DNA from 4 places in the Sorangium sp. So ce448 genome. Region 1 is predicted to be linked to each of the others. Evidence: riboswitches for the same ligand, from Rfam matches in the RefSeq annotation. Region 1 holds a riboswitch; each other region holds the start of a gene.
The links. A riboswitch is a leader RNA that binds a small molecule or an ion and turns the genes downstream of it on or off. The one in region 1 is predicted to bind cobalamin.
Positions count from the first base shown of each region.

Region 1 (5,859 bases):
CGTCGGACGCGACGTACGAGGCCGTCCGGGCGCTCTCGGTCGGGCTCGGCAAGACGGTGATCACCTCGAAGGACCAGCCCGGGTTCATCGTGAACCGGATGCTGATCCCCTTCCTCAACGAGGCGTGCTTCGCGCTCCAGGAGGGGCTGTCCACGCCGGAGGACATCGACGCGGGGGCGCGGCTCGGGCTGAACCACCCGATGGGGCCGCTCGAGCTCGCCGATTTGATCGGGCTCGATACGGTGCTGTCGATCGCGGAGGTGCTGCACCGGGAGTTCGGGGACTCGAAGTACAGGGCGGCCACGTTGCTCAGGAACCTGGTGGCTGCGGGGTGGTACGGGAAGAAGAGCGGGCGGGGGTTCTACGTGTACGACGAGAAGGGGCAGAAGAGCGGGCGGGCGGTGTAGGCGGCTGCTGCGGAGCCAGGGAGGGAGGGGGCGCCGCGCGGGGGGCCGGCGGGGGCCCCTCCCACGAACTCGCGCCTTTTGGGGGGCCATGGCCGGCTGAACGGCGGGGCCGATCTGAGAGGGCGCCGCGCGGAGCGGGCCGGCGCTCGGGTTCGTGGGGCCCTACCCCGCCGGCCCCCCGCGCGGCACCCCCTCCCTCCCTGGCTCTCTCCAGGAGGGATGACGACGGGGGAGCGACGACGGTGGCCGCGCGAGGCGAACACAGGTGTGCGGGTCGGAGGACAGGCGGTCTGCTCGACTCACGACTATCGCACGCGGGCTCGTTGTAGGGCCGTCATGTCGCGCGTACCCGCACTCAAGCGGTGAGTTCGGATCATCGAGCGATGGACCGTTTCCCGGAACAGGCGCGAGACTCCTCCGGAAATCGCTCGCTTGGAAATCGCTCGCTCGTCGGCTCGGCAACGGCCTCTACACAGCGGGATCGGGCGGACACGGAATGACGCCTTCCCTGACCCGCGGCAGGCGCTTCCCACCGGCGCGAGGCGCTGCTAACCACGCTCCATGACCGCTCAAGAACAGCAGCCGGGGGCTCGCGGTACGCTCCAGTTCGTCGCCGTCGAGCGCGCGGATCACGTCGCCACCGTGACCATCCAGCGGCCCGACAAACTCAACGCGCTGAACCCCGCCGTCCTCGGCGAGCTCACCGCGGCCTTCCGCGACCTCCTCGCGCCCGCCGAGGGCAACGAGGTCCGCGCGGCGGTGCTGACCGGCGCCGGCAAGGCGTTCGTCGCCGGCGCCGACATCGCAGAGATGGCGACCATGAACAGCATCGCCGCGAAACGGTTCGCCGACGCTGGCCACCGGCTCGCCGAGCTCATCGAGACTGCCCCCTTCCCCGTGATCGCCGCCGTCAACGGCTTCGCGCTGGGCGGCGGCTGCGAGCTCGCCCTCGCATGCGACTTCATCTACGCCGCCGAAGGCGCCAAGCTCGGCCAGCCCGAGGTGAACCTGGGCGTCATCCCGGGGTTCGGCGGGACCCAGCGGCTGCTGCGACGGGTCGGACCCGGACGCGCGCGCGAGCTCGTCTACTCAGGAGACATGATCACCGCCCAGCAGGCGCTCTCGATCGGGCTCGTCAACGCCGTCTTCCCGGCGACCGAGCTCCTCGCGCGCGCCCGCGAGACCGCCCTCAAGATCGCCTCGCGCGGGCCGCTCGCCGTCGCCGCCGCCAAACGCGTCCTCCTGCGCGGCGAGAGCCTCGACCTCACCGCCGCCAACGAGCTGGAAGCCCAGGCATTCGCCGCGCTCTTCGGAAGCGAAGATCAACAGCTCGGAATGAAAGCGTTCCTGGCGAAATCGCAGGCCACGTTCACGGGCAAGTGAAGGCTCGGGAGGCGCGAACCGCGCGCTCGACGGCAAAAAAAATACCGCGCATCACGCTGGAGGGGGGCCCAGAATGACCGCGGCAGGGAAACCGCGCCGGAGTCTTGAACGTCCGCCGCGGTGCTAAGAAAAAAACACCGCATGCGCTCCGGGCTGGGGGGGTCCGCGCCGGTGCGCATGCGGTAGTCAGATTGTGGCATCCGCAAGCGCGTTGTCGATAACAAAGTGCAATGACTGCACGCCGAGCGAGCAGAGCGCTCCAGACACGAAGGCGGCCAGGCGGGCGCGCGCCCCACACACACCAGCTCTGCGGGAATTCACGTTCGAGCCGGGCATACCCCTCCACCGGAGACAGCGCTCAGCGCAGCGTTCGTCTCGCATTCCGAGACGAGTGAACACGAAATCCCTCATCTCTTCAATAAGAGATGCCACGAGGCTGCAGGCGGTAAGCCGGACACCTGCTCCCGAGTAAAGAGCCAGGACGAACAAAGCACACTGCGGAAGGAACGCGCCGGTGCCTTGTATTCAAGCGCACGAGAGCCCCTCGTGCGGGCCCAAACCGAGACGGGGGCTGCGCCCGCGCGGCGACAAAGTAAACAGGCTTTATCTAAGGGGGACATAATTCAAGACGTGTGCTCGACGACTCTTCACGTGATGCGTCTGGGTCAATTTCTCGGCCTCGGCCATCACACGACAGCGCCTGGATCGCTCGTCGGCGCCCATGCCTGCTCAATGGGGGCGCCGACGGGCGCGCGGCGCGCCTCGGCAGCGATGGCCTCGTGCGCCTCGGCAGCGCCCTCGAGGGCGAGGTGGCCACCAGCGCAGGCATCGCCGCCGCGCCGACGCCGCGGACGAGGGCGCTCGCGGCGGACCGCGGCGAGCCGGACCGCGCAAGGCGGAAACTCGCACCCCCGAGTCGACCCACCCGGGTTCGCCCGGTCCGCACCCCCGGGTCGACCCACCCGGGTTCGCCCGGTCCGCACCCCCGGGTCGACCCACCCGGGTTCGCCCGGTCCGCACCCCCGGGTCGACGCACCCGGGTTCGCCCGGTCCGCACCCCCGGGTACGCGCGCCCGGCTCGCGCGATCGCGCCGCCTGGATGCGCGGGCCGACGCGCGGGGCACCGCGCGCGAGGCGGAGCTGGCCCGCGCTCGACGGGGAGCTCGTCCGACACGCCATGCCAGATGCAGCGCCCGCCGAGCACCTCGTCCGCGATCGGGGCGCGACGTCCTTGACGCCGGGAACGAAACGGGATTACCGAGCACCGGCCTGACAATCCATTCCTCGGGTGCCCTCCGGGGCATAACAGGGAAGCCGGTGCAAAACCGGCGCGGTCCCGCCACCGTGAGTGGGGAGCTGCCTCCGAAGACCACTGGGCCTCATTGGAAGAGGCCTGGGAAGGTGGACGCAGCGCTGGGAGCTCGATCAGCTCCCTGAACCCATGAGCCGGGAGACCTACCCGAGCCTCCCACGAGGTGCAGCTTGCGCACGTCTTCGTGGCGTTCGGGTGCGGACTTCACCCGGAGCGCCGTCATCGGTCTTCACGGCCGCGCTGTGTCGATCGCCGCCGTGTCCCTGGGGACGCTCCTCGCGCCCCGGCCCGCGGCCGCGATGCACCTCGCGGAAGGCGTCCTGCCGCTCGGCTGGTGCGCCGTCTGGAACGCGCTCGCCCTGCCCTTCGTCGCGATCGCCCTCCACCTGCTCCGGCGCCGCACCCAGCAGGACGCCTTCTACAAGCCGTTCGTCGGCCTCATCGCGGCCGCCGTCTTCGCGATCTCGTGCATGCCCGTGCCCGTGCCGACCGCCGGGACCTGCTCCCACCCGTGCGGCACAGGGCTCGCGGCGGTGCTCATCGGCCCCTGGATGACCGTCCTCGTCACCGTGGTGGCGCTCCTTATCCAGGCCCTCTTCCTCGCGCACGGCGGCCTCACCACGCTCGGCGCCGACGTCGCGTCGATGGGCATCGCGGGCGCCTTCACCGGATATTTCGCCTTCCACCTCGCGCGGCGCTGCGGCGCGAACCTCTGGGTCGCGGGCTTCCTCGCGGGCGTGACGTCGGACTGGGCAACCTACGCCACAACGGCGCTCGCGCTCGCGCTCGGGCTCTCGGGCGAGGGCTCGGTGACGTCCATGTTCACGGGCGTCGCCCTGGCCTTCGTCCCCACCCAGCTCCCGCTCGGCCTGCTCGAGGGCGTCATGACCGCGGGGGCGCTCGCCTTCCTGCGCGCCCGGCGGCCCGACATCCTGGATCGGCTCCAGGTCGTCCGGCTCGCCCCGGGGGCGTCGTGACGCGGCGGCTCGGACAGCGCCCGATGCCAGCGCCGCTCGCGCGGCGTGCGTGCGCGGCAGCGCTCCAGCTCGCCGGTTCATTCTGGCTCGCCGCCTGCGGCAACGCGTCCTGGGACGGCGTCGACGAGGCCGTGGTGCGCCGCGTCGCCGAGGACGCAGGACGCCACGACACGGGGCCGCTGTTCGCGGGCCTCGAGGGCGACCTCCTGCTCTTCGCGTTCCTCTGGGCCGGGCTCCTCGCCGGCTTCGCCCTCGGCTATTTCTCGCGCGTGCTCTTCGTCGAGCGCGCGGACGCGCCCGCGGTCAAGGCCGGCGGCGAAGGCCTCCGTGCGGACTGACCCGCCCGCGCGGCTCCGCGACGTGGACGCCCGGCTCCGCCTCGGAGCCGCCGTGGCGGCGTGCTGCGTCGCCGCGGGCGCGCGCTCGCCCGTCACGCCGGCCGCGCTGCTCCTCCTCGCGTGCGCGGCCCTCCACCTCCAGGGAACGCCGGCGCGCGCCGTCCTCCGCGCCGCCGCGCCCGCCGCGTGGATCGGAGCGGTCGCGGCGGCGCTCGCGCTCGCGCTCACGCCGGGGGCGCCGCTCCTCCCCGGCGCGCCGTTCCCCGTCGACGCGATCACGGCCGAGGGGGCCCACCGCGCCGTGGCCATCGGCGCCCGCGTCCTCGCGGCGGCCGCGGTGCTCCGGTGGCTCGCCGGCGCCGCCGCGCCCGCCGAGATCGAGGCGGCGCTCGCCGGGCTCGGCGTCCCGGCGGCCCTGGTCGAGCTGCTCGCGCTGACGCGGCGCTTCGCCGGCGTGCTCCAGCGCGCGGCCGACAGCGCGTGGAGCGCCGCCGCGCTCCGCGGCGGGTTCACCCGCCCCGGCGCCGCCGCGCGCTCGGCCGGCGCCGTCGCGGGCGTCGTGGCGCTCCGGACGCTGGAGCGCTCCGAGAGCGCCGCGCTCGCGATGCAGCTCCGCGGCTACCAGGGGAAGCTCCCCGTCGCCGACCGGAGGACGAGCGCGCCCGCCGCGAACGTCGCGTTCGCCGCCGCCGCCCTCGCGGCCCTCGGGCTCAGCGTCGCCGCAGGAGAGGCCGGATGATCGCGCTGCGCGCCCCCCGGCTCGGCTACCCGCGCGGCGAGCCCGTGCTGCGCGACGTGCGCCTCGACGTCGCCGAGGGCGAGTCCGTGGCGGTGCTCGGCGGCAACGGCGCCGGCAAGACCGCGCTGCTCCGGACGCTCGTCGGGCTCCTCCCGGCGCCCGGCGGCGGCGTCGAGATCGCGGGCCGCCGCGTGGGCTCGCCCTCGGACGCCGTCGCCGCGGGCGCCGCGCTCGTGCTCCAGGACCCGGACGACCAGCTGCTCGGCGCGACGCTCCTCGACGACGTCCTGTTCGGCCCGCGAAACCTCGGCCTGCCCGCGCCCGAGGCGCGCCGCCGCGCCGAGGCGGCGCTCGCCGCCGTGCAGATCGCCCACCTCGCCGATCGCGCCATCGAGGCGCTGAGCTTCGGCGAGCGCAAGCGCGCGTGCATCGCCGGGATGCTGGCGATGCGGCCGCGGGTGCTGCTGCTCGACGAGCCGACCGCGGGGCTCGACCCGGAGGGCGAGCTCGCCCTGTGCCAGACGCTGCGCGCGCTCTCCGAGCAGCAGGGGACCACGCTGGTCACCGCGACCCACGCGGTGGATCTCGTGCCGCTCTTCGCCTCGCGCGCGGTCCTGCTGGGCGACGGTCAGGTCCTCGCGGACGGGCCGCCGCGGGACGTGTTCGCGCGGGGGGAGCTCCTCGCGCGGGCGCGGATGCGGCG
Region 1 covers NZ_CP150343.1:342,737-348,595, reverse strand. Annotated here, with positions in the region: gene WMF45_RS01410 (3-hydroxyacyl-CoA dehydrogenase family protein) at 1-407, shown strand, start outside; gene WMF45_RS01405 (enoyl-CoA hydratase/isomerase family protein) at 969-1,790, shown strand; cobalamin riboswitch at 3,060-3,267, shown strand; gene WMF45_RS01400 (energy-coupling factor ABC transporter permease) at 3,402-4,079, shown strand; gene WMF45_RS01395 (hypothetical protein) at 4,103-4,417, shown strand; gene WMF45_RS01390 (CbiQ family ECF transporter T component) at 4,407-5,156, shown strand; gene WMF45_RS01385 (energy-coupling factor ABC transporter ATP-binding protein) at 5,153-5,859, shown strand, end outside.

Region 2 (5,859 bases), 5.5 Mb from region 1:
CAGGCCGCGCGAACGCAGGAAGTACACGTACGCGAACGCGCCGAAGAAGAAGAGCCCCTCGACGCACGCGGCGAAGCAGATGAGGTTCAGGAGGAACCGCCGCCGCTCGGCGCGCGAGTCCAGCCGCCCGAGCGACTCGACGGAATCGAGCCACCGCATGCAGAAATCGGCCTTCTGGCGGATCGAGGGGATGTTCTCCACGGCCGCGAAGGCGCGGTGGCGGTCCTCGGGATCGGGGATGTACGTGTCGAGGAGCGTCAGATAGAACTGGACGTGGAGCGCCTCTTCGTAGAGCTGCCGCGACAGGTACATCCGCGCCTCCGGGGCGTTGATGTGCCTGTACAGGTTGAGCACGAGGTTGTTCGCCACGATGGAGTCCCCCGTGGCGAAGAACGCGACGAGGCGCTGCACGAGGTGCCGCTCCGCGTCGGTCATCTTCCGCAGGTCGCCCACGTCCGTGGAGAAGTCGACCTCCTCCACGGTCCACGTGTTCTTGATGGCGGAGCGGTACATCTCGAAGAAGGCCGGATAGGCCATCGGGCGCAGCGTGAGGCACTGGCCCGGATCGAGGAGGCGCGCGGGGCGGCTGACGCGGCTCACTGGCAGGCCTCGCAGGCCTCGGGGTTCTCGAGCGCGCAGGCCACGTCCGCGGCCGCCTTCGCCGGCGGCGCGGACACCCAGCCGCCCTCGCCGCGCGGCGCGGCGCCGCCCTCGGGCGTCCGCTCGGGCGCCGCCTCCACGGTCGCCTTGGTGATGCGCGTCGCGGGGCGCGAGCGCAGGTAGTAGGTCGTCTTGAGCCCCTTCTTCCATGCGTGGAAGTACATGCTCGAGAGCTGACCGATGGTGGGGCTCTCGATGAAGAGGTTCAGCGACTGGCTCTGATCGATGAAGGCCCCGCGATCCGCGGCCATGTCGATCAGCGAGCGCATCGGGATCTCCCACGCCGTCCGGTACACGGCGCGGAGCTCCGCGGGCAGCTCGTCCATGCCCTGGACCGAGCCCTCTGCGAGCTTGAGCCGGGCGCGCACCGCGTCGTTCCAGGCGCCGAGCCGCTTCAGCTCCGCGACAAGGTAGCGGTTCATCTGCAGGAAGTCCCCGGAGAGCGTCTCGCGCTTGAAGAGGTTGGACACCTGCGGCTCGATGCACTCGTAGCAGCCCGCGATCGACGCGATGGTGGCGGTCGGCGCGATGGCGACGAGCAGCGAGTTCCTGAGCCCCTCGGCCTGGACGCGCGCGCGGAGCGCCTCCCAGCGGGCCGTGTCCTCCGGGACGGCGTTCCACGCGTCGAACTGGAGCTCTCCGCGCGCGGCGCGCGTCTCGTCGAACGCCGGGTGCCGCCCCTTCTCCGCCGCGAGGTCCGCGGACGTCGAGAGCGCGTGGTAATACACCTCCTCCGAGATCCGCCTGGAGAGCTCCCGCGCCGCCGGGGCGTCGAAGGGCAGGCGCATCTGGAAGAACACGTCCTGCAGGCCCATGAGCCCGAGCCCGACGGGCCGCCAACGGAGGTTCGATCGCCTCGTCGAGGGGATGGGGTAGTAGTTGAGGTCGATGACGCGGTCGAGCTGGCGGACCGCGGTCCCCACCGTGCGCGCGAGCTTCTCGAAGTCGAACGCGACCGCGCCGTCCGCCAGCGTGAGCGTGTGGCGAGTGAGGTTGATCGAGCCCAGGTTGCAGACGGCCGATTCCTCGTTCGAGGTCACCTCCAGGATCTCGGTGCAGAGGTTCGAGAGGTGGACGATCCGGCCCGGCAGCGCCGTCTGGTTGCAGGCGCGGTTCGACTTGTCCTTGAACGTCATCCAGCCATTGCCGGTCTGCGCGAGCGTGCGCATCATCCGCGCGTAGAGCTCGCGGGCCTTCATCGTCTTCTTGGCGATGCCCGCCCGCTCGGCCTCGACGTACCGACGATCGAACTCCTCACCGTAGAGATCGGGGAGATCGCGCGCGTCCTTCGGGTCGAACAGGCTCCATTCGCCGTCGGCCTCGACCCGCTTCATGAAGAGGTCCGGGACCCAGCTCGCGAGGTTCAGGTTGTGCGTGCGCGCGGCCTCGTCGCCCGTGTTGTCCCGCAGCGAGAGGAACTCCTCGACGTCGGCGTGCCACGGCTCGAGGTAGACGCAGCAGGCGCCCTTGCGCTTGCCGCCCTGGTTCACGGCCGCGACGGACGCGTCGAGCGTCTTGAGCCAAGGCACGATCCCGCTGGAGTGCCCGTTGGTGCTCTCGATGAGCGAGCCGCGCGAGCGCACCCGGTGGTAGGCGAGCCCGATGCCGCCCGAGAACTTCGAGAGCATCGCGACGTCGGTGTAGCGCTGGTAGATCGTCTCGAGGTGATCGTCCGGCGAGTCGAGCAGAAAGCAGCTCGAGAGCTGCTCGTGGCTCGTCCCGGAGTTGAACATCGTCGGTGAGCTCGGCAGGTAATCGAGCGACGAGAAGAGCCGGTAGAGCTCGATCGCCTGCGCCGCCGTCTCGGAGAGGGCGCACGCGATGCGCAGGAAGAACTGCTGCGGCGTCTCGATGACGAGGCGCGTCTCGGGGTGCTTCAGCAGGTAGCGGTCGTAGAGGGTCCGCAGGCCGAAGTACTCGAGCTCGTGATCCCGCCTGGGCTCGATGGCGTCGTTCAGCTTGCGCGCGTTCTGCGCCACGAAGCCGTGGAGCCGATCGTTGATGAGGCCCAGCCGCCGCCCCACGGCGATGGACTGCGAGAAGGCGTGGATCTCCTGATTGCGGACTTCCTTGTCGATGTACGTGGCGAGCAGGCGCGCCGCGAGCTTCGCGTACTGGGGCTCATCGGCGATGAGCGACGCCGCCGTCTGGATGGAGAGCTGATCGAGCTCGCGCGTCGTCGCGCCGTCGTAGAGGCCGCTGATGGTCTTTGTCGCGACGCGGAGCGCGTCCACGTCGGACAGGGCCGCGCAGGAGCGGCTCACCGCCCGGACGATCTTGTTGACGTCCACGGGCTCGCTCGACCCGTTCCTCTTCTTCACCCGCATCGTCGTGTGCGGGAGCGTCTCTTCCGGCGCGCCGCCGCTCATGGAGGGCGCGTGGGGTGCGTGGAGCGCGCGCAACGGCGCCGCGCCGTTGCTCTTCACCAACGGTTCGTTCAGCATGGCATCCTCCTCGTGCTCGTTCCGAGCGGTCCCGGACCGCTCGCGTCGATGCCGCGAGAGCGAAGAGGCCAGCCGATGCGCACGGGTGCGCCAGGCTCTTTTGAGGAGCCCTCGGACCGACCGCTCGCCCCCGCGGGCGAAAGGAAGACAGCGCGGGAGGGGGTCGGAACCGGGACAAGCGCGAGAGTCTGCGCCAGCTCGGACCTACCCGCCTCCCTCGAGGCTTCCAGGTCAAACCGGCGCCGGATGTCTCCCCAGCGCAGGATGTTGGCAGGTCTTCGGGCTCACGAGCGCTCCGGCTCTCGCCGGATTCCTACGGTCCACCGCTTCCCAGCCCGGGGGCCAGTGCGCGTCGTGGAGATCGTTCTCGCTTACCGCTGCGGGGCAGCCCCGGATTCACACCGGGTTCCCTTTTGAGCCCCGGGCCGAAGCCCGAGGCACCAACACGGGCACTACATATGGTGGTGCAGTGAGCCGGTCAAGCGAGATGTTGTGGGGGGAGCTCCGTTGCTCGGTTGCATGCGTGGTCGCGTGGTCGACGCTGGCGGTGCGCGCAGCGACGGGCCACAACCCGGGCCTATGCCGCTCAGCGAAGCGCGTCCGGCCGATCCGCTCGACGACCTCGTCGCGCTCCTGCGCGGCAAGCGGATCGTGGCGCTGACGGGCGCGGGGTGCAGCACCGAGTCCGGAATCCCCGATTATCGAGGGCCCGAGACGCGGCGCCGCGCGCGGAACCCGATCCAGGGGCGGGAGTTCTGCCGCTCGGCCGAGATCCGGCAGCGCTACTGGGCGCGCGCCGTGATCGGCTGGGAGCGGTTCTCCAGGGCCGAGCCGAACCCCGCCCACCGCGCCCTCGCGCGGCTGGAGCAGGCGGGGCAGCTCGATGGCCTCATCACGCAGAACGTCGACGGCCTCCACCAGGCCGCGGGCAGCCGCCGCGTCATCGAGCTGCACGGGACGCTCTCCGAGGTCGCCTGCCTCGCGTGCGGCGCGATGGAGCGGCGCGCCGTCCTCCAGGAGCGGCTCCTCGCGCAGAACCCCGGCTGGCTGCGCCTCGCGGCCGACGTCGCCCCCGACGGCGACGCCGACCTGCCCGCCGAGCAGGTGGCGGGCTTCCATGCGCCGCCGTGCCTCCGCTGCGAGGGGCCGCTCAAGCCGCGCGTCGTCTTCTTCGGCGAGAACGTGGCCCGGCCGATCGTCGACGCGGCGTTCGCGCTCGTGGACGCGGCGGACGCGCTCCTCGTCGTCGGCTCGTCGCTGGCGGTCTTCTCGGGCTACCGCTTCGTGCTGCGCGCCGCGCAGCGAGGCATCCCGATCGCCATGATCAACCTCGGCTCCGCGCGCGGCGAGGAGCTCGGCGCGCTGAAGATCGAGGCCCGCGCCGGCGAGGTGCTGCCGCGCCTCGCCGAGGCGCTCGGCGCCGGCGCGACCCCGGCGCCGCGCTGAGGCGCCGAGCGCCGGCGCACGCGCGGCGCGGGCATCACCCGCGCCGGTACATCACGTCGCTGCGGAGGACGTACTTGCTCCCCCGTGTCACGGCGGCGCCGCGGTGGAGCCGGCGGTGCTCGAACAGGAGCGCCATCCCGCGCCGCGGGGCGATGCTCCGGCCGCCCCAGAAATCGGTCGTGCCGCCCTCGAAGTCGTCGTTCAGGTAGACCATCGCGGTGAACAGGCTCCGCTCGCCGTCGGATCGCACGAACGAGCCGTCGCCGTGCCAGTTGAAATATTCGCCCTTGGTGTAGCGATAGTAGCGGAAGCGCTCGTTCAGCCCGACGGCGCGGTGGAGGCCGAAGCTCGGCGGCATCCAGGGCGCGAGCCGCTCCCAGAGGCTCGCGGCGAGGTCCGGATCGTCGATCATGACGCGGCCGTTCCTGCGCACGTCGAGGTTGATCACCTCGCCGCCCCCGATCGGCGCCTGCTCGAAGCCTCGCGCCTCGGCGAGCGCGATGAAGCCCTCGCACTCCTCGGGCGACAGGACGTTCGTCACCGTGAAGATGCGGAGATCGTCGGTGTAGTCGGTGCACTTGGCGGTCCGTTCGGCGTGCAGGGTGCTCATGCGGGAAGCGTGGGTCCGGGCGGACCGGATCCGGAAGGGCGGGACCCGGGCAGGACCGGGCAGGACCGGGCAGCGCGGTGGACAGGAGAGCGCCGCATCGCCGATGATCGAGCGCTCGCACCGATGGCACGGGTCTCCAGGGCGGGCCGCAGCGCGGAGCCCGCGGTCCGCTTCAACCACACGCTCCTCCAGCGGGCGCGGCTCGATCTCGACCTGACGCAGGAGCAGGTCGCCGCGTCGATCGGCGTCGACGTGCGGACCTACCGCCGCTACGAGTCGGGCGCCGTCAACGATCCGCGGCTCGGCTTCTCGGTCCGGAGCCCGTCCCGGCGGCGCATCATCGAGCGGCTCGGCGCCGAGCTCGGCCTCGCCGAGGCGGAGCTGCTCGTCGTCGAGGCCGAGGCCGCGCCGGCGGCGGATCCCGCCGCAGAGGAAGCGGGTGCAGCGAGCCAGGCCGCGGAGGCGCCCGACGAGGCGGGGAGGGCGCTCGCGGGGGCGGAGAGGGCGCTCGCGGGGGAGGAGAGGGCGCTCGACGAGGAGGCAGGGGAGAAGGCGCCGGCGGGCGCGCCCGCGCCGTCGCAGGGAGCCGCCCCGGCGTGGCGCCCGCTGCACGCGCACACGCTCCAGCGAGCGCGGCACTTCGTCGGGCGCGCCGAGATCGTCGATCGGCTCGCCGCGTGGGCCGACGGCTCGCCGCCG
Region 2 covers NZ_CP150343.1:5,804,733-5,810,591, reverse strand. Annotated here, with positions in the region: gene WMF45_RS21905 (ribonucleotide-diphosphate reductase subunit beta) at 1-537, opposite strand, end outside; gene WMF45_RS21900 (ribonucleoside-diphosphate reductase subunit alpha) at 597-3,029, opposite strand; cobalamin riboswitch at 3,357-3,564, opposite strand; gene WMF45_RS21895 (NAD-dependent protein deacetylase) at 3,684-4,550, shown strand; gene WMF45_RS21890 (prolyl hydroxylase family protein) at 4,585-5,160, opposite strand; gene WMF45_RS21885 (helix-turn-helix domain-containing protein) at 5,284-5,859, shown strand, end outside.
Region 2: it holds a riboswitch for cobalamin, as region 1 does, so the genes downstream of both, WMF45_RS21900 (ribonucleoside-diphosphate reductase subunit alpha) here and WMF45_RS01400 (energy-coupling factor ABC transporter permease) in region 1, are expected to answer to the same signal.

Region 3 (5,859 bases), 5.5 Mb from region 1:
GCTCGTCACGATGACCACGCCGCTCTCACACGCGTCGCCGTCGCCGCCGCCGTGGACGCCGCCCGTCGACGGCGGCGGCGAATCCACGTTGCACCCGAGCATCGGAATCGAGATCGCGAACGCAAACAGACTGATCTTCACCATGTTGACTCCAGTGTGAAAAACACGCTCCGCCCCGGGAGCGGAAACCCGACGACATCCGTGCGCCGCGCGTCCAGGAGGTCCGCGACGCGACCTCTCACCGCGAGGTGCCCTCCGAGCCACCTCGCCTCCGCGTCGAGGTCGAGGGTCGCTTGCTCCGCGATCACGCCGAGCCCGGCGGGATCGGCGTACCGGCTCGACTGGTACACGGCCCGGATCTCGCCCGACGCGCCCGAGAACACGGCGCCGCCCGGGCGCTTCCACTCGGCGTGCAGGCGCGGCGCGACGACGAGGCGCGAGCGGAACGGGAGGAGGTCGTTCCTCGTCGTCCGTCCCGGCGTCGTGTCCCGCGGATCCAGCAGCGTCGCCGCGATTTCGGCGCGGAGGAACGGGGTCACCTCGACCCCGGCCAGGAGCTCCGCGCCCACGACGCGGGCGCGGCCGACGTTGTACGGGCTCACGTAGCCCTGACCGGACTTCTCGTACGCGACGAGCCCGGAGACCGCGCTCCCGAACGCGAACACGTCGATGAAGGCGCCGCGCAGCACGGCGCCGCGCCCCGTCTGCGCCCGGATCCCGGCCTCGATCGTGGCGCCGGACTCGGGCTCGAGCGCCGCGTTGCCGTGGACGACGCCGGAGACGCCGTACACCTCGCCGAGCGTCGGGACGCGGACGTAGCGGCCCACGGTCGCGAGGAGCCGGAGCCGGTCGCTCCCCGCCTCCACGCCGACCCGCCCGGTCGGCACGAGCACGTCGCAAGGGCGCTCCCGGTCCGCGCCGGTGGCGTGGCACTCCCCGCTCGCGAGGGCGTGCAGCGTGAGCCCCTCGCCGAGGCGCGCCTCCGCGCTGACGGCGCCGCGCGCGGACGAGCGCCGCGCCCGCGCGAGCGGTACGTCGTCCGGCGCGCGCGAGATGCCCTCGCGCGCGACCGAGAGCACGGGCCGCACCCGGAGCCGGTCGGCGAAGGCGAGCGTCGCCCCGAGCGTCTGCTCCAGGCGGCGGCCGGCGAGGTGGAGCTCCGGCGTCTGCAGCGCGAGCTCGAAGAGGGGATCATGGACCTCCGACCGCGCCTCGATGAACGAGGTGCGCGCCTCGAGCGTGTGCTGCGCCTCCCCGCCGAACGGCACCCGCGCCGCGACCGACGCCAGCGCGCGCCGCGACTCCCCCCGCGCCTCGCGGGACGGCAGGAGCGCGAGTCTCGGCACGCCCTGCTCGCGATCGGTGCCGTTCGCGATCACGTCGACGATCGCGCCGCCCCCGAGCTCGACGCGCGCGAGCGCCCACGCGTCGATCGTGCGCACGTCGGCGTTCTGCCGGCGCTCCACGGTGTCGTCGCGCTCGTCGAAGAGCGTCCCGCCATCGTTGACGAACGCGTAGCGGTTCTCCGCGGCCTCGGCGCTCACCCCGACGATCGCGCTCACCGGGCCCGCGCCGGCGCCGGCGAACGCCCACCCGCGCCGCGCGCCGAGCGAGCCCGCCATGACGCCTGCGCCGCCCGTCGTCCGGGAAGGCCGCCGCGGCTCGAAGAAGATCGCGCCGCCGGGGCCGAGGCGGTCGGCCTCGATGGGCGCGTGGCCGCGGTAGATCTCGATGCGCTCGATGAGCCAGAGGGGCACGAGGGAGAGATCCGCCGTCCCCACGACATCGTCGTTCAGGCGGACGCCGGCGAGGTACACCGGCGTCTGCGTGGCGGTCGCTCCCCGGAGGGCCGCGGTCGCCGGCCCGCCGAAGCCGCCCGACTCGATGATGAGCACGCCCGGCTGCGTGCGGAGCACGTCCGCCGCCCCGAGCCCCGCGCCGGTGAGGCGCTCGCGGCCCAGCACCGACCCCGCGACGGACCTGTCCTTGGGCGGCGCGGGCGCGCGCAGGCGGTCCCCCTCGACGCGCACCTCCAGCGGGTCTGTCCCCGGTCGAGCGGCAGCGGCATCGCCCCCCTGCTCGCCCGCAGGCCTGCGCACATCGTCGGCGCGGGCCGCCGGCAGGCCTGCCACCGCGCTGCCGACCGCGAGCGCAAACCAGCGCGCCGCGCCGGCGCTCCGGCGCCGACGCGACCGACGATCAGAGGAATCAACCATTCACGCGCCGCCTGCCCGCGTCGACCCAGCGCTGCTCCGGGTGAGCTGAGAGCCGAAGCGAGGGGGCTGCGTGACGGGCCACGGCACCGCGCGCGAGCGAGGTGGTCGAGGGCCTGGGCGCCTTCCCCTCGAAGGCTCAGGTCAGCGCGCGCCAGAGCACCGGCGCGCGCACCTTCGGCAGGTCTTCGGACTCACGGGCGCTGCGGCCGTCGCCGGTCGCTCTCCTACACATCACCGCTTCCCAGGCTGCTCTGGTGCATGCCCAGTGCTTCTTGGTGATGGTCGTTCCCGTTCACCGCTGCGGGGGCAGTCCCGGATTCTCACCGGGTTCCCTTTTCAGCTCGCCAGGGGATGGCCGGACGAGCACCGATGGCGGGGCGACTCGTCGCACCCGTCACGCAGGATGTCAACGCTGAAGCGAAGGCCCGGAGCGCCCCGTCCACGGGCCCACCGGCGGCGCACACCCGAGACAGAACCGGGAGTCCCTTGACAGTCTTGCACGCGCGTGCAACGAGTTACTTGAAACTGATTTTCTTTATCATTAATCAGAAACGAGCGGCCCGAGACCTGACGTCCAGCGCCCGATGACCAGAGCCCACGTGGCTCTCGACGCCCATCGGAGCTGAATGTGACGAGTTCCATCTCGATACCGGCCTCTGTCGCGCTGCCCGCGGTGAACACAGGGCAGCTGTTGAAGCAATACACCCCTGAGTCGGCGTTCTTCTTCGCATCGCCGACGCGCACCCTCCTCGCGCAGGCGCCTACTCCCTGGCCGCGGTGCTCGGGGTGCCGGCCGGCCTCGAGCTCGCGCGGCGCGGCGGCTTCCAGGCGCCGTTCTTCGCCGTCGCGGCGCTCGGGCTCGCCGTCGCGGGGCTCGCGCTGCTGCTGCTCCCCTCGATGCGAGGCCACCTCGCCGGGGCGCGGGTGCGCGCCGAGGAAAACGCCATGCGCGAGCTCCGCGCGCTCGTCGGCCGCCCGCTCGTGCTGCTCTCGTACGCGACGACGGCGGTCATGACGATGGCGTCGTTCCTCGTCATCCCGAACATCTCGGCCTACGTGCAGAATAACCTCGGCTATCCGCGCGAGCGGCTCGGCCTGCTCTACCTCGTGGGCGGCGCGCTCACCTTCGTCGTGATGCGCACCGCGGGCGCGCTGATCGATCGCGTCGGCGCGTTCCGAACGAGCCTGGTCGGGGCGGCGATGCTCGTGGCCGTCCTCTATGCCGGGTTCCACGCGTACGTGCCGGGGCTGCCCGTGATCGTCGTCTTCGTCGCCTTCATGACCGGGACGGCGATCCGCAACATCTCCCACGGCACGCTCGCCTCGAAGGTCCCGCTCCCCTCCGAGCGGGCGCGCTTCGGATCCATCCAGTCGGCCGTGGATCACCTCTCGTCGGCGCTCGCCGCGTTCCTCGCGGCCAGGATGCTGCACGAGCTCCCCGACCAGCGCCTCGACGGCATGGGCGCCGTGGCCGCGCTGGCGATCGCCTTCACGCTCGCGTCGTCGTGCTTGATCTTCCTGATCGAGCGACACCTCGCCCCCGGCGCGTCGAGCAGCGCCGGCGCTGCGCGCGCGCTGGAGGGCCGGGGCTAGTCGACGAGCGCGGGAGTCCAGAGAGCGCGCCTCCAGCCGGGCGCCCCTCACCTGACTGACCTGATTTCCATCTCTCATTCCCCTCGGTGGGAACAACAACTTATCGGGGGCACCTCCCCTTCCGATGCTGGAGAAAAGCTCCAGGGTCGGCTTGCACGGTCGTTACTCACATGCTCTTTGTCGGTGACCTCATCCATGGTGTCTCCGCCTCTCGTCCCGCGCCTCGCGGGATGCCTTGGCTGCCTTGTCGCGGCCCTCGTCCCACGCCTCGTCGTCGCCGTCATCCCGGCTGAATCCTCGCCTCCTCCGGTGGCGGCGGTCGAGCCGATCACCGAGGTTTCGCCGCGCGCGAAGGGCACGCCTGAGCCCCGCATCGACGGCGCCGCGCGCTCCGTCGTCGCCGTGGCCGTCTCGCACCGCGATCCCCGGGGCGGCGAGCGACGCGTGAACCTGTGCAGCGGCGCGCTCGTCGAGCCGAACCTCGTCTTGACCGCGCGTCACTGCATCTCGCGCAACCTGACCGCGACCCCTCGCTGCGATCGCTCGGGCAGGTCGCACAACGGCGATCACCTCGGCGGAGACATCGATCCTTCCGAGATCGCCATTTACACAGGGGACCATATCGATGTCTCCCGCGACGCCGCGCGGGCGCGCGCCGTGGCCACGCTGCACGGGAAAGAGCGCGTCCTCTGCGACGCGGACATCGCTTATCTGGTGCTCGATCGGCCCCTCACCGACGTGGCGCCCCTGCGGATGCGCGAGGTCGGGGCGCTCGATCCAGGCGACAGCGTGATCGCCGTCGGGTACGGCGGCGGAGCGGTAAGCCGGCTCGGCGTCCGCGCCGCGCGCGGCCCGCGCCTCGTCGCCGCCGTCGGGCCCCGCGCCGATCCGGCGACCGGCAAGGTCCTCGGTCCGCGCGAGTTCGAGATCGAGGGGGCGACCTGCGCCGGCGACTCGGGAGGTCCGGTGATCGACGCCGACCGCGGCGACGTGGTGGGCATCACGTCGCGAGGCGCGGGGTGCACCGCGGCTGGCAACCACGTGTATACGCGCACGGACGCCTTCGCCGCGCTGACGGCCGAGGCCCGCACGGCCGCGCTCGCACGACGCTGAGCGCCGCGCGCCATCGCCGCCGGCTCGCCTCGCCTCGCCTCGCCTCGCCGAGCGCGAGGGGCAGGAAGCGGCAGGAGCAGGCCGTGTGCACCCGCGGCACAGCGCGCGATGCGCGGGCGTGCCGGCACGTCGCTCGCATCGCGCGGAGTCCGCGGAAGACAGACACGGGATCGACGCTCATGCGGGCAGGGTCGCGTGCGCGATGACGCTGCTTCGCCCGCGCCGATGACCACTTCCCGGAGGGATCGGAACCATGTCGTTGCTGGACACCACCAGGGGCTTCTTGACGCCCGAGCTCATCTCGGCCGCAACGAAGGGGCTGGGCCTGAGCGATGAATCGCCGACGAACGTGCGCGGCGCCGCGGAGAGCTCGGTGCCGACGCTGCTCGCCGGAATGGCTCAGCTCGCCTCTTCGGAGAGCGGCGCAGCGCAGCTGTTCAGGTTGATCACCGAGCGGGACTACGAAGGTCTGCTCGGGAGAGCAGGCCCCCTCCGCGCCGAGCAGGCCGAGGAGCTCTCGCACCATGGGCAGTCGATAATCGCCCGCCTGTTCGGCGACCGCGCGAGCGGGATGATCGATCTCATCTCCCGCTCCTCCGGCGCGGAGCAGCGGTGCTCGACCGCGATGCTCGGCCTGGTCGCTCCGATCGTCGCGTGCGTGCTCGGCCGCGAGGTGAGGTTGAGAGGGCTGACCGCGCGCGGGCTCGCCGATCTCCTCTCTCATCACAAGCAAGCCTTCAAGGACGATCCGCGCGCCCCGGCGGGCCTCGCTGGGTTCCTCGCTCCCTCCATGGGGGCGAGCGCTCCTTTCGTCGCGGCGGCGGCGCGCGAACGCCCGCACGACGCGGTATCGCCCGCCCCGTCCCGAACGACGGAGTCGTCAACCCCGCTTCCCTCGCGTGAAGGGCCTGCCCGTCAACGTCCGACGCGAGAATGG
Region 3 covers NZ_CP150343.1:5,812,135-5,817,993, forward strand. Annotated here, with positions in the region: gene WMF45_RS21910 (YncE family protein) at 1-144, opposite strand, end outside; gene WMF45_RS21915 (TonB-dependent receptor domain-containing protein) at 138-2,216, opposite strand; cobalamin riboswitch at 2,376-2,602, opposite strand; gene WMF45_RS21920 (MFS transporter) at 2,994-3,809, shown strand; gene WMF45_RS21925 (trypsin-like serine protease) at 4,005-4,922, shown strand; gene WMF45_RS21930 (OmpA family protein) at 5,176-5,859, shown strand, end outside.
Region 3: it holds a riboswitch for cobalamin, as region 1 does, so the genes downstream of both, WMF45_RS21915 (TonB-dependent receptor domain-containing protein) here and WMF45_RS01400 (energy-coupling factor ABC transporter permease) in region 1, are expected to answer to the same signal.

Region 4 (5,859 bases), 1.1 Mb from region 1:
CGCGGAGTATCCTTTGATCTGCTCGGCGCCGGCGTTCCACGTGGTCACGCGCCCCTCGGTGTCCAGCATGAAGATGGCGTAGTCCTTCACCCCTTCGACCAGCAGACGGAATTGCAGATCGGCGCCGAGCCCCGTCGGATCCATGCCGCACAGCCTACAGCATGGGTACACGTTCGCCACGCGATGCTCTCCCTTCCTGTCCTGCTCTCCGCGTCCGCGAGCGGCCATCGTGGCCAGCAGCGGCGAGTGACGAGCACAGCAATGGCCACATGAGCCCGCGTCGAGGGCGCCCGCCGGCGGCCGCTGGAGCGGTTCAAGGGTGTCAAGACAGACTCATCGATTGTGGAGCCACCGAACGTGTCCAGTGCGAGCCACCCGACCTCGAGGGCACCGGGGTTGTCTTGCCCATCAGCTCCGAGGGCGCGCGCCGCCGATCCGTTGCCGACGCCCGGTGGCTCACGCTCGAGTTGGTGTGCGCGCGTATCGCCGGCGAAGCAACGCCCGTGTACCCTGGCCGGTGTACCGTGAGGCCCCCGCGAGCATCTCCGCTGCGACCGCTCCAGGACGAGCACGCTCATGCATCCTGACCCCTGGCACCTGGTCACCAGACAACCGGACTACATCCTGGCTTCCTGGCACCAGATCTTCTGTGTCATCTGGCGCCGCGAGACGACCGAGGACGGCGCGCGCCACCTGAGGGATGCGTGCGCGGAGTTCGCGAAGAAGCACCCGCGCGGCATAGGGCTGCTCACCCTCGTCGAGAGCGGGGCGCCGTTGCCATCGGCGCCCGCGCGCAGGGCGATCGCGAGCTTCCTCGCGGAGGCGAGCGCGACCATCAGGTGCTCAGCGGTCGTCTTCGAGGGCTCGGGGTTCCATGCGGCGATGGTTCGCAGCGTCGTGACAGGGCTCACGCTCGTTGCCCGCCAGCGTTATCCGCACAGGGTATGTGACATCGGGGAAGCCTGGCAGATGTTCGCAGAGCTCCTGCCCGCGGTGACGGGCGCCGCCGTGAGCGAAGCCGCGTTCCGGGCATCGCTCGACGCGCTGCGCGAGGACCTCCGCCGGACATGAGCCGGCGCTGCGCCTACTCCCAGTACAGCGTCGCCCGCCCGATCGCGGTGAACGGCCACCCCGGCGAGTAGTGGATCCCGGTGACCGGGGCCGGCTCGTACGGCAGCCGCGACGCGCTCGCGAACTGGACCTCGCGCCACGTCGTGTCGAAGAGGTTCTGGACGTCCACGGCCACCTCGACGTTCTTCCACCGCAGCCCGGCGTTGGCGTCGACGACCGTGAACCCCTCGGCGGTGAGCGACTCGTCCTCGGTCGCGGGCCGCGCGGCGATCGCCTTGACCCGCAGCGCCGCGAACGGCGTGAACGCGCCGAACGTCGGGCGGACGCCGACGCCCGCGGTCAGCGTCCGGGTCGGCGCGAGGGCGACAGCGCTCGCGTTGCCGGCGTTCTCGCGGAAGCGCGCGCGGGTGAAGGTCGCGTCCACGTCGGCGAAGAGCCAGCTTTGGAGCCGGTAGCGCCCGCCGATCTCGATCCCGTAGCGCCGCGTCTGCCCCGACGCCTCGGTCGCGCCCGCGTCGCCGCTCCAGACCAGCTCCGAGTCCAGGTCGAGCAGGAACGCGGCCCCGTTCAGCGACAGCCCGCGCAAGGGCGCGACCCGCAGGCCGACCTCGTAGCCCGTCGCCGGCGTGATCAGCGTCGCCGCCCCCTCCCCCAGCACCGCGCCCCGCGCGTCGTTCGAGTGGAAGCCCCGCCCGAAGTGGGCGAAGAGATCGACCCCCTCGACCGGCGACACGATCGCCGTGAGCTTCGGGAGCAGCTGCATCTGTCCCCGGGCGCCGCTCGACCTGTTCCCCGCCGCCTCGAGGTCCTCGCCCGGATCGTCCACGTTGACGTCGATCCACTGCGCGCGCGCCCCGAGCACGACGCGGAGCCAGCGCCGGAGCCGGGCGTCCTGCTCGACGTAGACGCCGATCTGGCTCTCATCGACGTGGGTCCTGCTCTTCTCCTCGATCCGCTCGCGCGCCTCGTCGTGGTGGAGGGACTTGTCGATCGCGTCCGCGCGGATCTGCGCGCCGAGCGAGGTCGTGAACCTCGCCCCGCCGATCTCGTATTGCCTGCGGAACCGGAGATCGGCGCCCCCGACCGTGCGGTCGTCGTTCTGCTCGATCTGGTCGCCGTGGACCGGGTCCTCGCTGAAGAACGTGAAGTTCGAGTACAGCGTGAAGCGGTACCGGACGAGGTAGGCCAGCGCGCTCAGATCGGCGTCCCGCCACGCCGTCGAGTACGCGACGGACGCCATGTGCCGCTCGGTCGCCCCGCCCTCGGTCGGATCCACGGCGCCGAAATGGTCGATGCACGGCTGTCCGAACGCCGAGGGCGGCGGGTTCAACCCGCCCTGCTCGCCCTCGCCGCACACGGCGCGCGCGGGGATCTGGCCGGAGCCATTCCAGGTCGATCCATACGACATCCAGGTCATCTGGACCTTCCCCGTGTTGCCCAGATCGTGCGTGGCCCGCAGGTACACATTGAAGCGCTTGAGGCGCTCCGGGCTCAGGAACGGCCCGTCGTTCCGGTAGATCTCCGCCGCGGCCACCGCGCGCCACGTGTCGCCGAGATCCGGCGAGGCGATGACGAGACCGCGCTGGATACCGTACTGCCCCAGGCTGACCTGCGCGTAGCTCTCCTCGAGCTTCTCGGCGAAGCGCAGGTTGACGGCGCCCGCCGTACCGAAGTCGCCGATGTTCGCGTAATAAGGCCCCTTGTACCCGTCGAGCCCTGTCACGAGCTCCGGGATCATGAAGTAGAGATCGGTGAAGCCGTGCCCGTGGCCGTGGCTGACCATGTTGACGGGCACGCCGTCGACGAAGAAGGCGACGTCGGTCCCGTGATCCGCGTCGAATCCGCGGAGGAAGTACTGGTTCGCCTTGCCGCCGCCCGCGTGCTGCACGGCGAAGAGCCCGGGGACCGACTCGAGGAGGTCGCCCGGCCGGAGCCTCGGCCTGAGCTCGAGCTCCCGGTGTCCGACGGAGACGCGCGACGCGGCCTCGCTGCCCGGCTTCTCCGCCTGGATCGTGACCTCGATCGCGGCGTCGCCCGCGGGCGCGCCCTCGCCGGTGGGCGCCGCGGCGGCGGCCTCCGGCGGGGCAGCGGGCGCCTCGGGGGTGGCGCCCTCGGCGCGCGCGGGCCGCGCGGCGGCCAGCACCATGGATAGTGCGGCGAACAGATGAAATGGATGGCGGTGCCCGTGGCTCGTCGTGACCGTCTCGCGCAGCATTCGTGTCCTCCTTCGCCGCAATCGCGCGGAGCGGCGTCGGGCCGCTCGCGTCGAGCTCCGCGAGGACGAAATGGCTGGCCATCGCACGGTGCGCTGGACCGACCTCTCGCCCCCGCGGGCGACCGGAAGGCGACGCGGGGGCGGTTCGGTATCCGGGACGTGCGCAGAGAGGTGGAGCTGCACCGGCTCGGACCTCACCGCCTCCCTCGAGGCTCCCAGGTCGAACCGGCGCCGGATGTCTCCCGCCGCCGGGCGCTGGCAGGTCTTCGGGCTCGCGAGCGCTCCGGTCTGACCGGCTCCCTACTGTCCACCGCTTCCCAGCCCTCGGCGGGCCAGTGCATGGGGTGGAGGTCGTTCTCGCTTACCGCTGCGGGGCAGCCCCGGAATTTCACCGGGTTCCCTCTTCGGCCCAGGCGAACGCCCGGGCACCAGCACGGCGCGCACCCTAGGACCGTGCGCCTTCGGCTGTCAATCGCTACCGCTCCGCTCGCCCGCTCGTCGCGCGCCGCTCTCTGCGCCGCCCGCGCCACGCGCGCGCCTCGCGCGCGCCTCCCGCTCTTCATCCGAGCGCCTCGACGCACGCCTGCCGTGCAGGCCGAACGTTCGGGCTCTAGCGAGGATGGGCTCGCTCCTCCGTGGGTCGCGTGCTACACGGCCGCCGCCGTATATGCCCCGTAACGATCTCCGCAACATCGCCATCGTCGCCCACGTCGACCACGGGAAGACGACCCTCGTCGATCACATGCTCCGCCAGTCGGGCGCCTTCCGAGAGAACGAGGTCGTGGCCGAGCGGGTCATGGACTCGAACGACCTCGAGCGGGAGCGCGGCATCACCATCCTCGCGAAGAACACGAGCATCCGGTACCGCGGGGTCAAGATCAACATCGTCGACACGCCCGGCCACTCCGACTTCGGCGGCGAGGTCGAGCGCACGCTCATGATGGCCGACGGGGCGCTCCTGCTCGTCGACGCCGCCGAGGGCCCGCTGCCGCAGACGCGCTTCGTGCTGTCGAAGTGCCTCCAGCGCGGCTTCCCGGTCATCGTGGTCATCAACAAGATCGACCGGAGCGACGCGCGCGCCCACGAGGTGCTCTCCGAGGTGTTCGACCTCTTCTGCGACCTCGAGGCCAGCGATGCGCAGATGGACTTCTCGACGCTCTACGCGATCGCGAAGTTCGGCCAGGCGAAGCGGGAGCTCGAGCACGAGGCGAAGGACCTCGAGCCGCTCTTCGAGACCATCCTCGAGCGGGTCCCCGGCCCCTCCGGCGACCCCGACGGTCCGCTCCAGGTCATCGTCTGCAACACGACCCACGACGAGTACGTGGGCCGGCTCGCGGTCGGCCGCGTGGTCCGCGGCACCGCCCGGTCCGGCGCCGACGTCGCGCTCCTCGGCGAGGGCGGCCAGTCGCGCGGCTACGTGAAGATGCTCTACGCCTACGAGGGGCTGAAGCGCGTCGCGGTCGAGAGCGCCGTCGCGGGCGAGGTGATCGCGATCGCCGGGCTCGACGCGGTCACGATCGGCGACACGATCACGGATCCGGCGCACCCCGAGGCGCTGCCGCGCATCGTGGTCGAGGAGCCGACGATCAAGATGAAGATCGGCGTCAACACGTCGACCTTCGCCGGCAAGAGCAAGCAGTCGAAGTTCCTGACGAGCCGTCACCTGAAGGAGCGGCTCGAGCGCGAGGCGATGAAGAACCTCGCGATCCGGGTGGAGCCGACCGAGGTGCCCGACACGTTCGTTGTGCTCGGCCGCGGCGAGCTCCAGCTGGCGATCCTCGTGGAGACGATGCGGCGCGAGGGGTACGAGATGCAGCTCTCGAACCCCGAGGTGGTGACGCGCGAGATCGACGGCGAGGTGATGGAGCCGCTCGAGCTCGTGGTCGTGGACGTGCCGGACACCTACGTCGGCATCGTGACCGAGCGCCTCAGCTCCCGGCGCGGCCGGATGGTGAAGATGACGAACCCCGGCTTCGGCCGCGCCCGCCTCGAGTTCCGGGTGCCGTCCCGCGGGCTCATCGGCTTCCGCGGCGAGTTCCTGACGGCGACGCGCGGGACGGGCCTGCTCAACACGATGTTCGACGGCTGGGCGCCCTGGGGCGGCCCGATGATGCGCCGCCCGACCGGCGCCATCGTCGCCGATCGCGTCGGCGTGGCGACCCCGTACGCGCTGCACCACCTGCAGCCGCGCGGCATGTTCTTCATCGTCCCCGGCGTCGAGGTCTACGAGGGGATGATCATCGGCGAGCACAACCGGCCGAACGACACCGACGTCAACGTCATCAAGGAGAAGAAGCTGTCGAACGTGCGCAACCACGGCAAGGACGAGAACGTCCTCCTGGCCAGCCCGCGGCTGCTCACGATCGAGACGGCGATGGAGTGGATCGACGGCGACGAGCTCGTCGAGGTCACGCCCGACGCGGTGCGCGTCCGCAAGAAGGTGCTCGCGTGCAACCGCCGGGAGCGCCGCGAGGACGCGATCGAGCAGTCGCAAGCCGTGGAGTGAGCGGCCGGGGCGCGCCGGACGTGCGGGGCGTGCGGGGCGTTTGATGCGCGCCCCTGCCTTGCCTGCC
Region 4 covers NZ_CP150343.1:1,429,035-1,434,893, reverse strand. Annotated here, with positions in the region: gene WMF45_RS05260 (hybrid sensor histidine kinase/response regulator) at 1-144, opposite strand, end outside; gene WMF45_RS05255 (hypothetical protein) at 577-1,071, shown strand; gene WMF45_RS05250 (TonB-dependent receptor) at 1,085-3,286, opposite strand; cobalamin riboswitch at 3,527-3,734, opposite strand; gene typA (translational GTPase TypA) at 3,906-5,792, shown strand.
Region 4: it holds a riboswitch for cobalamin, as region 1 does, so the genes downstream of both, WMF45_RS05250 (TonB-dependent receptor) here and WMF45_RS01400 (energy-coupling factor ABC transporter permease) in region 1, are expected to answer to the same signal.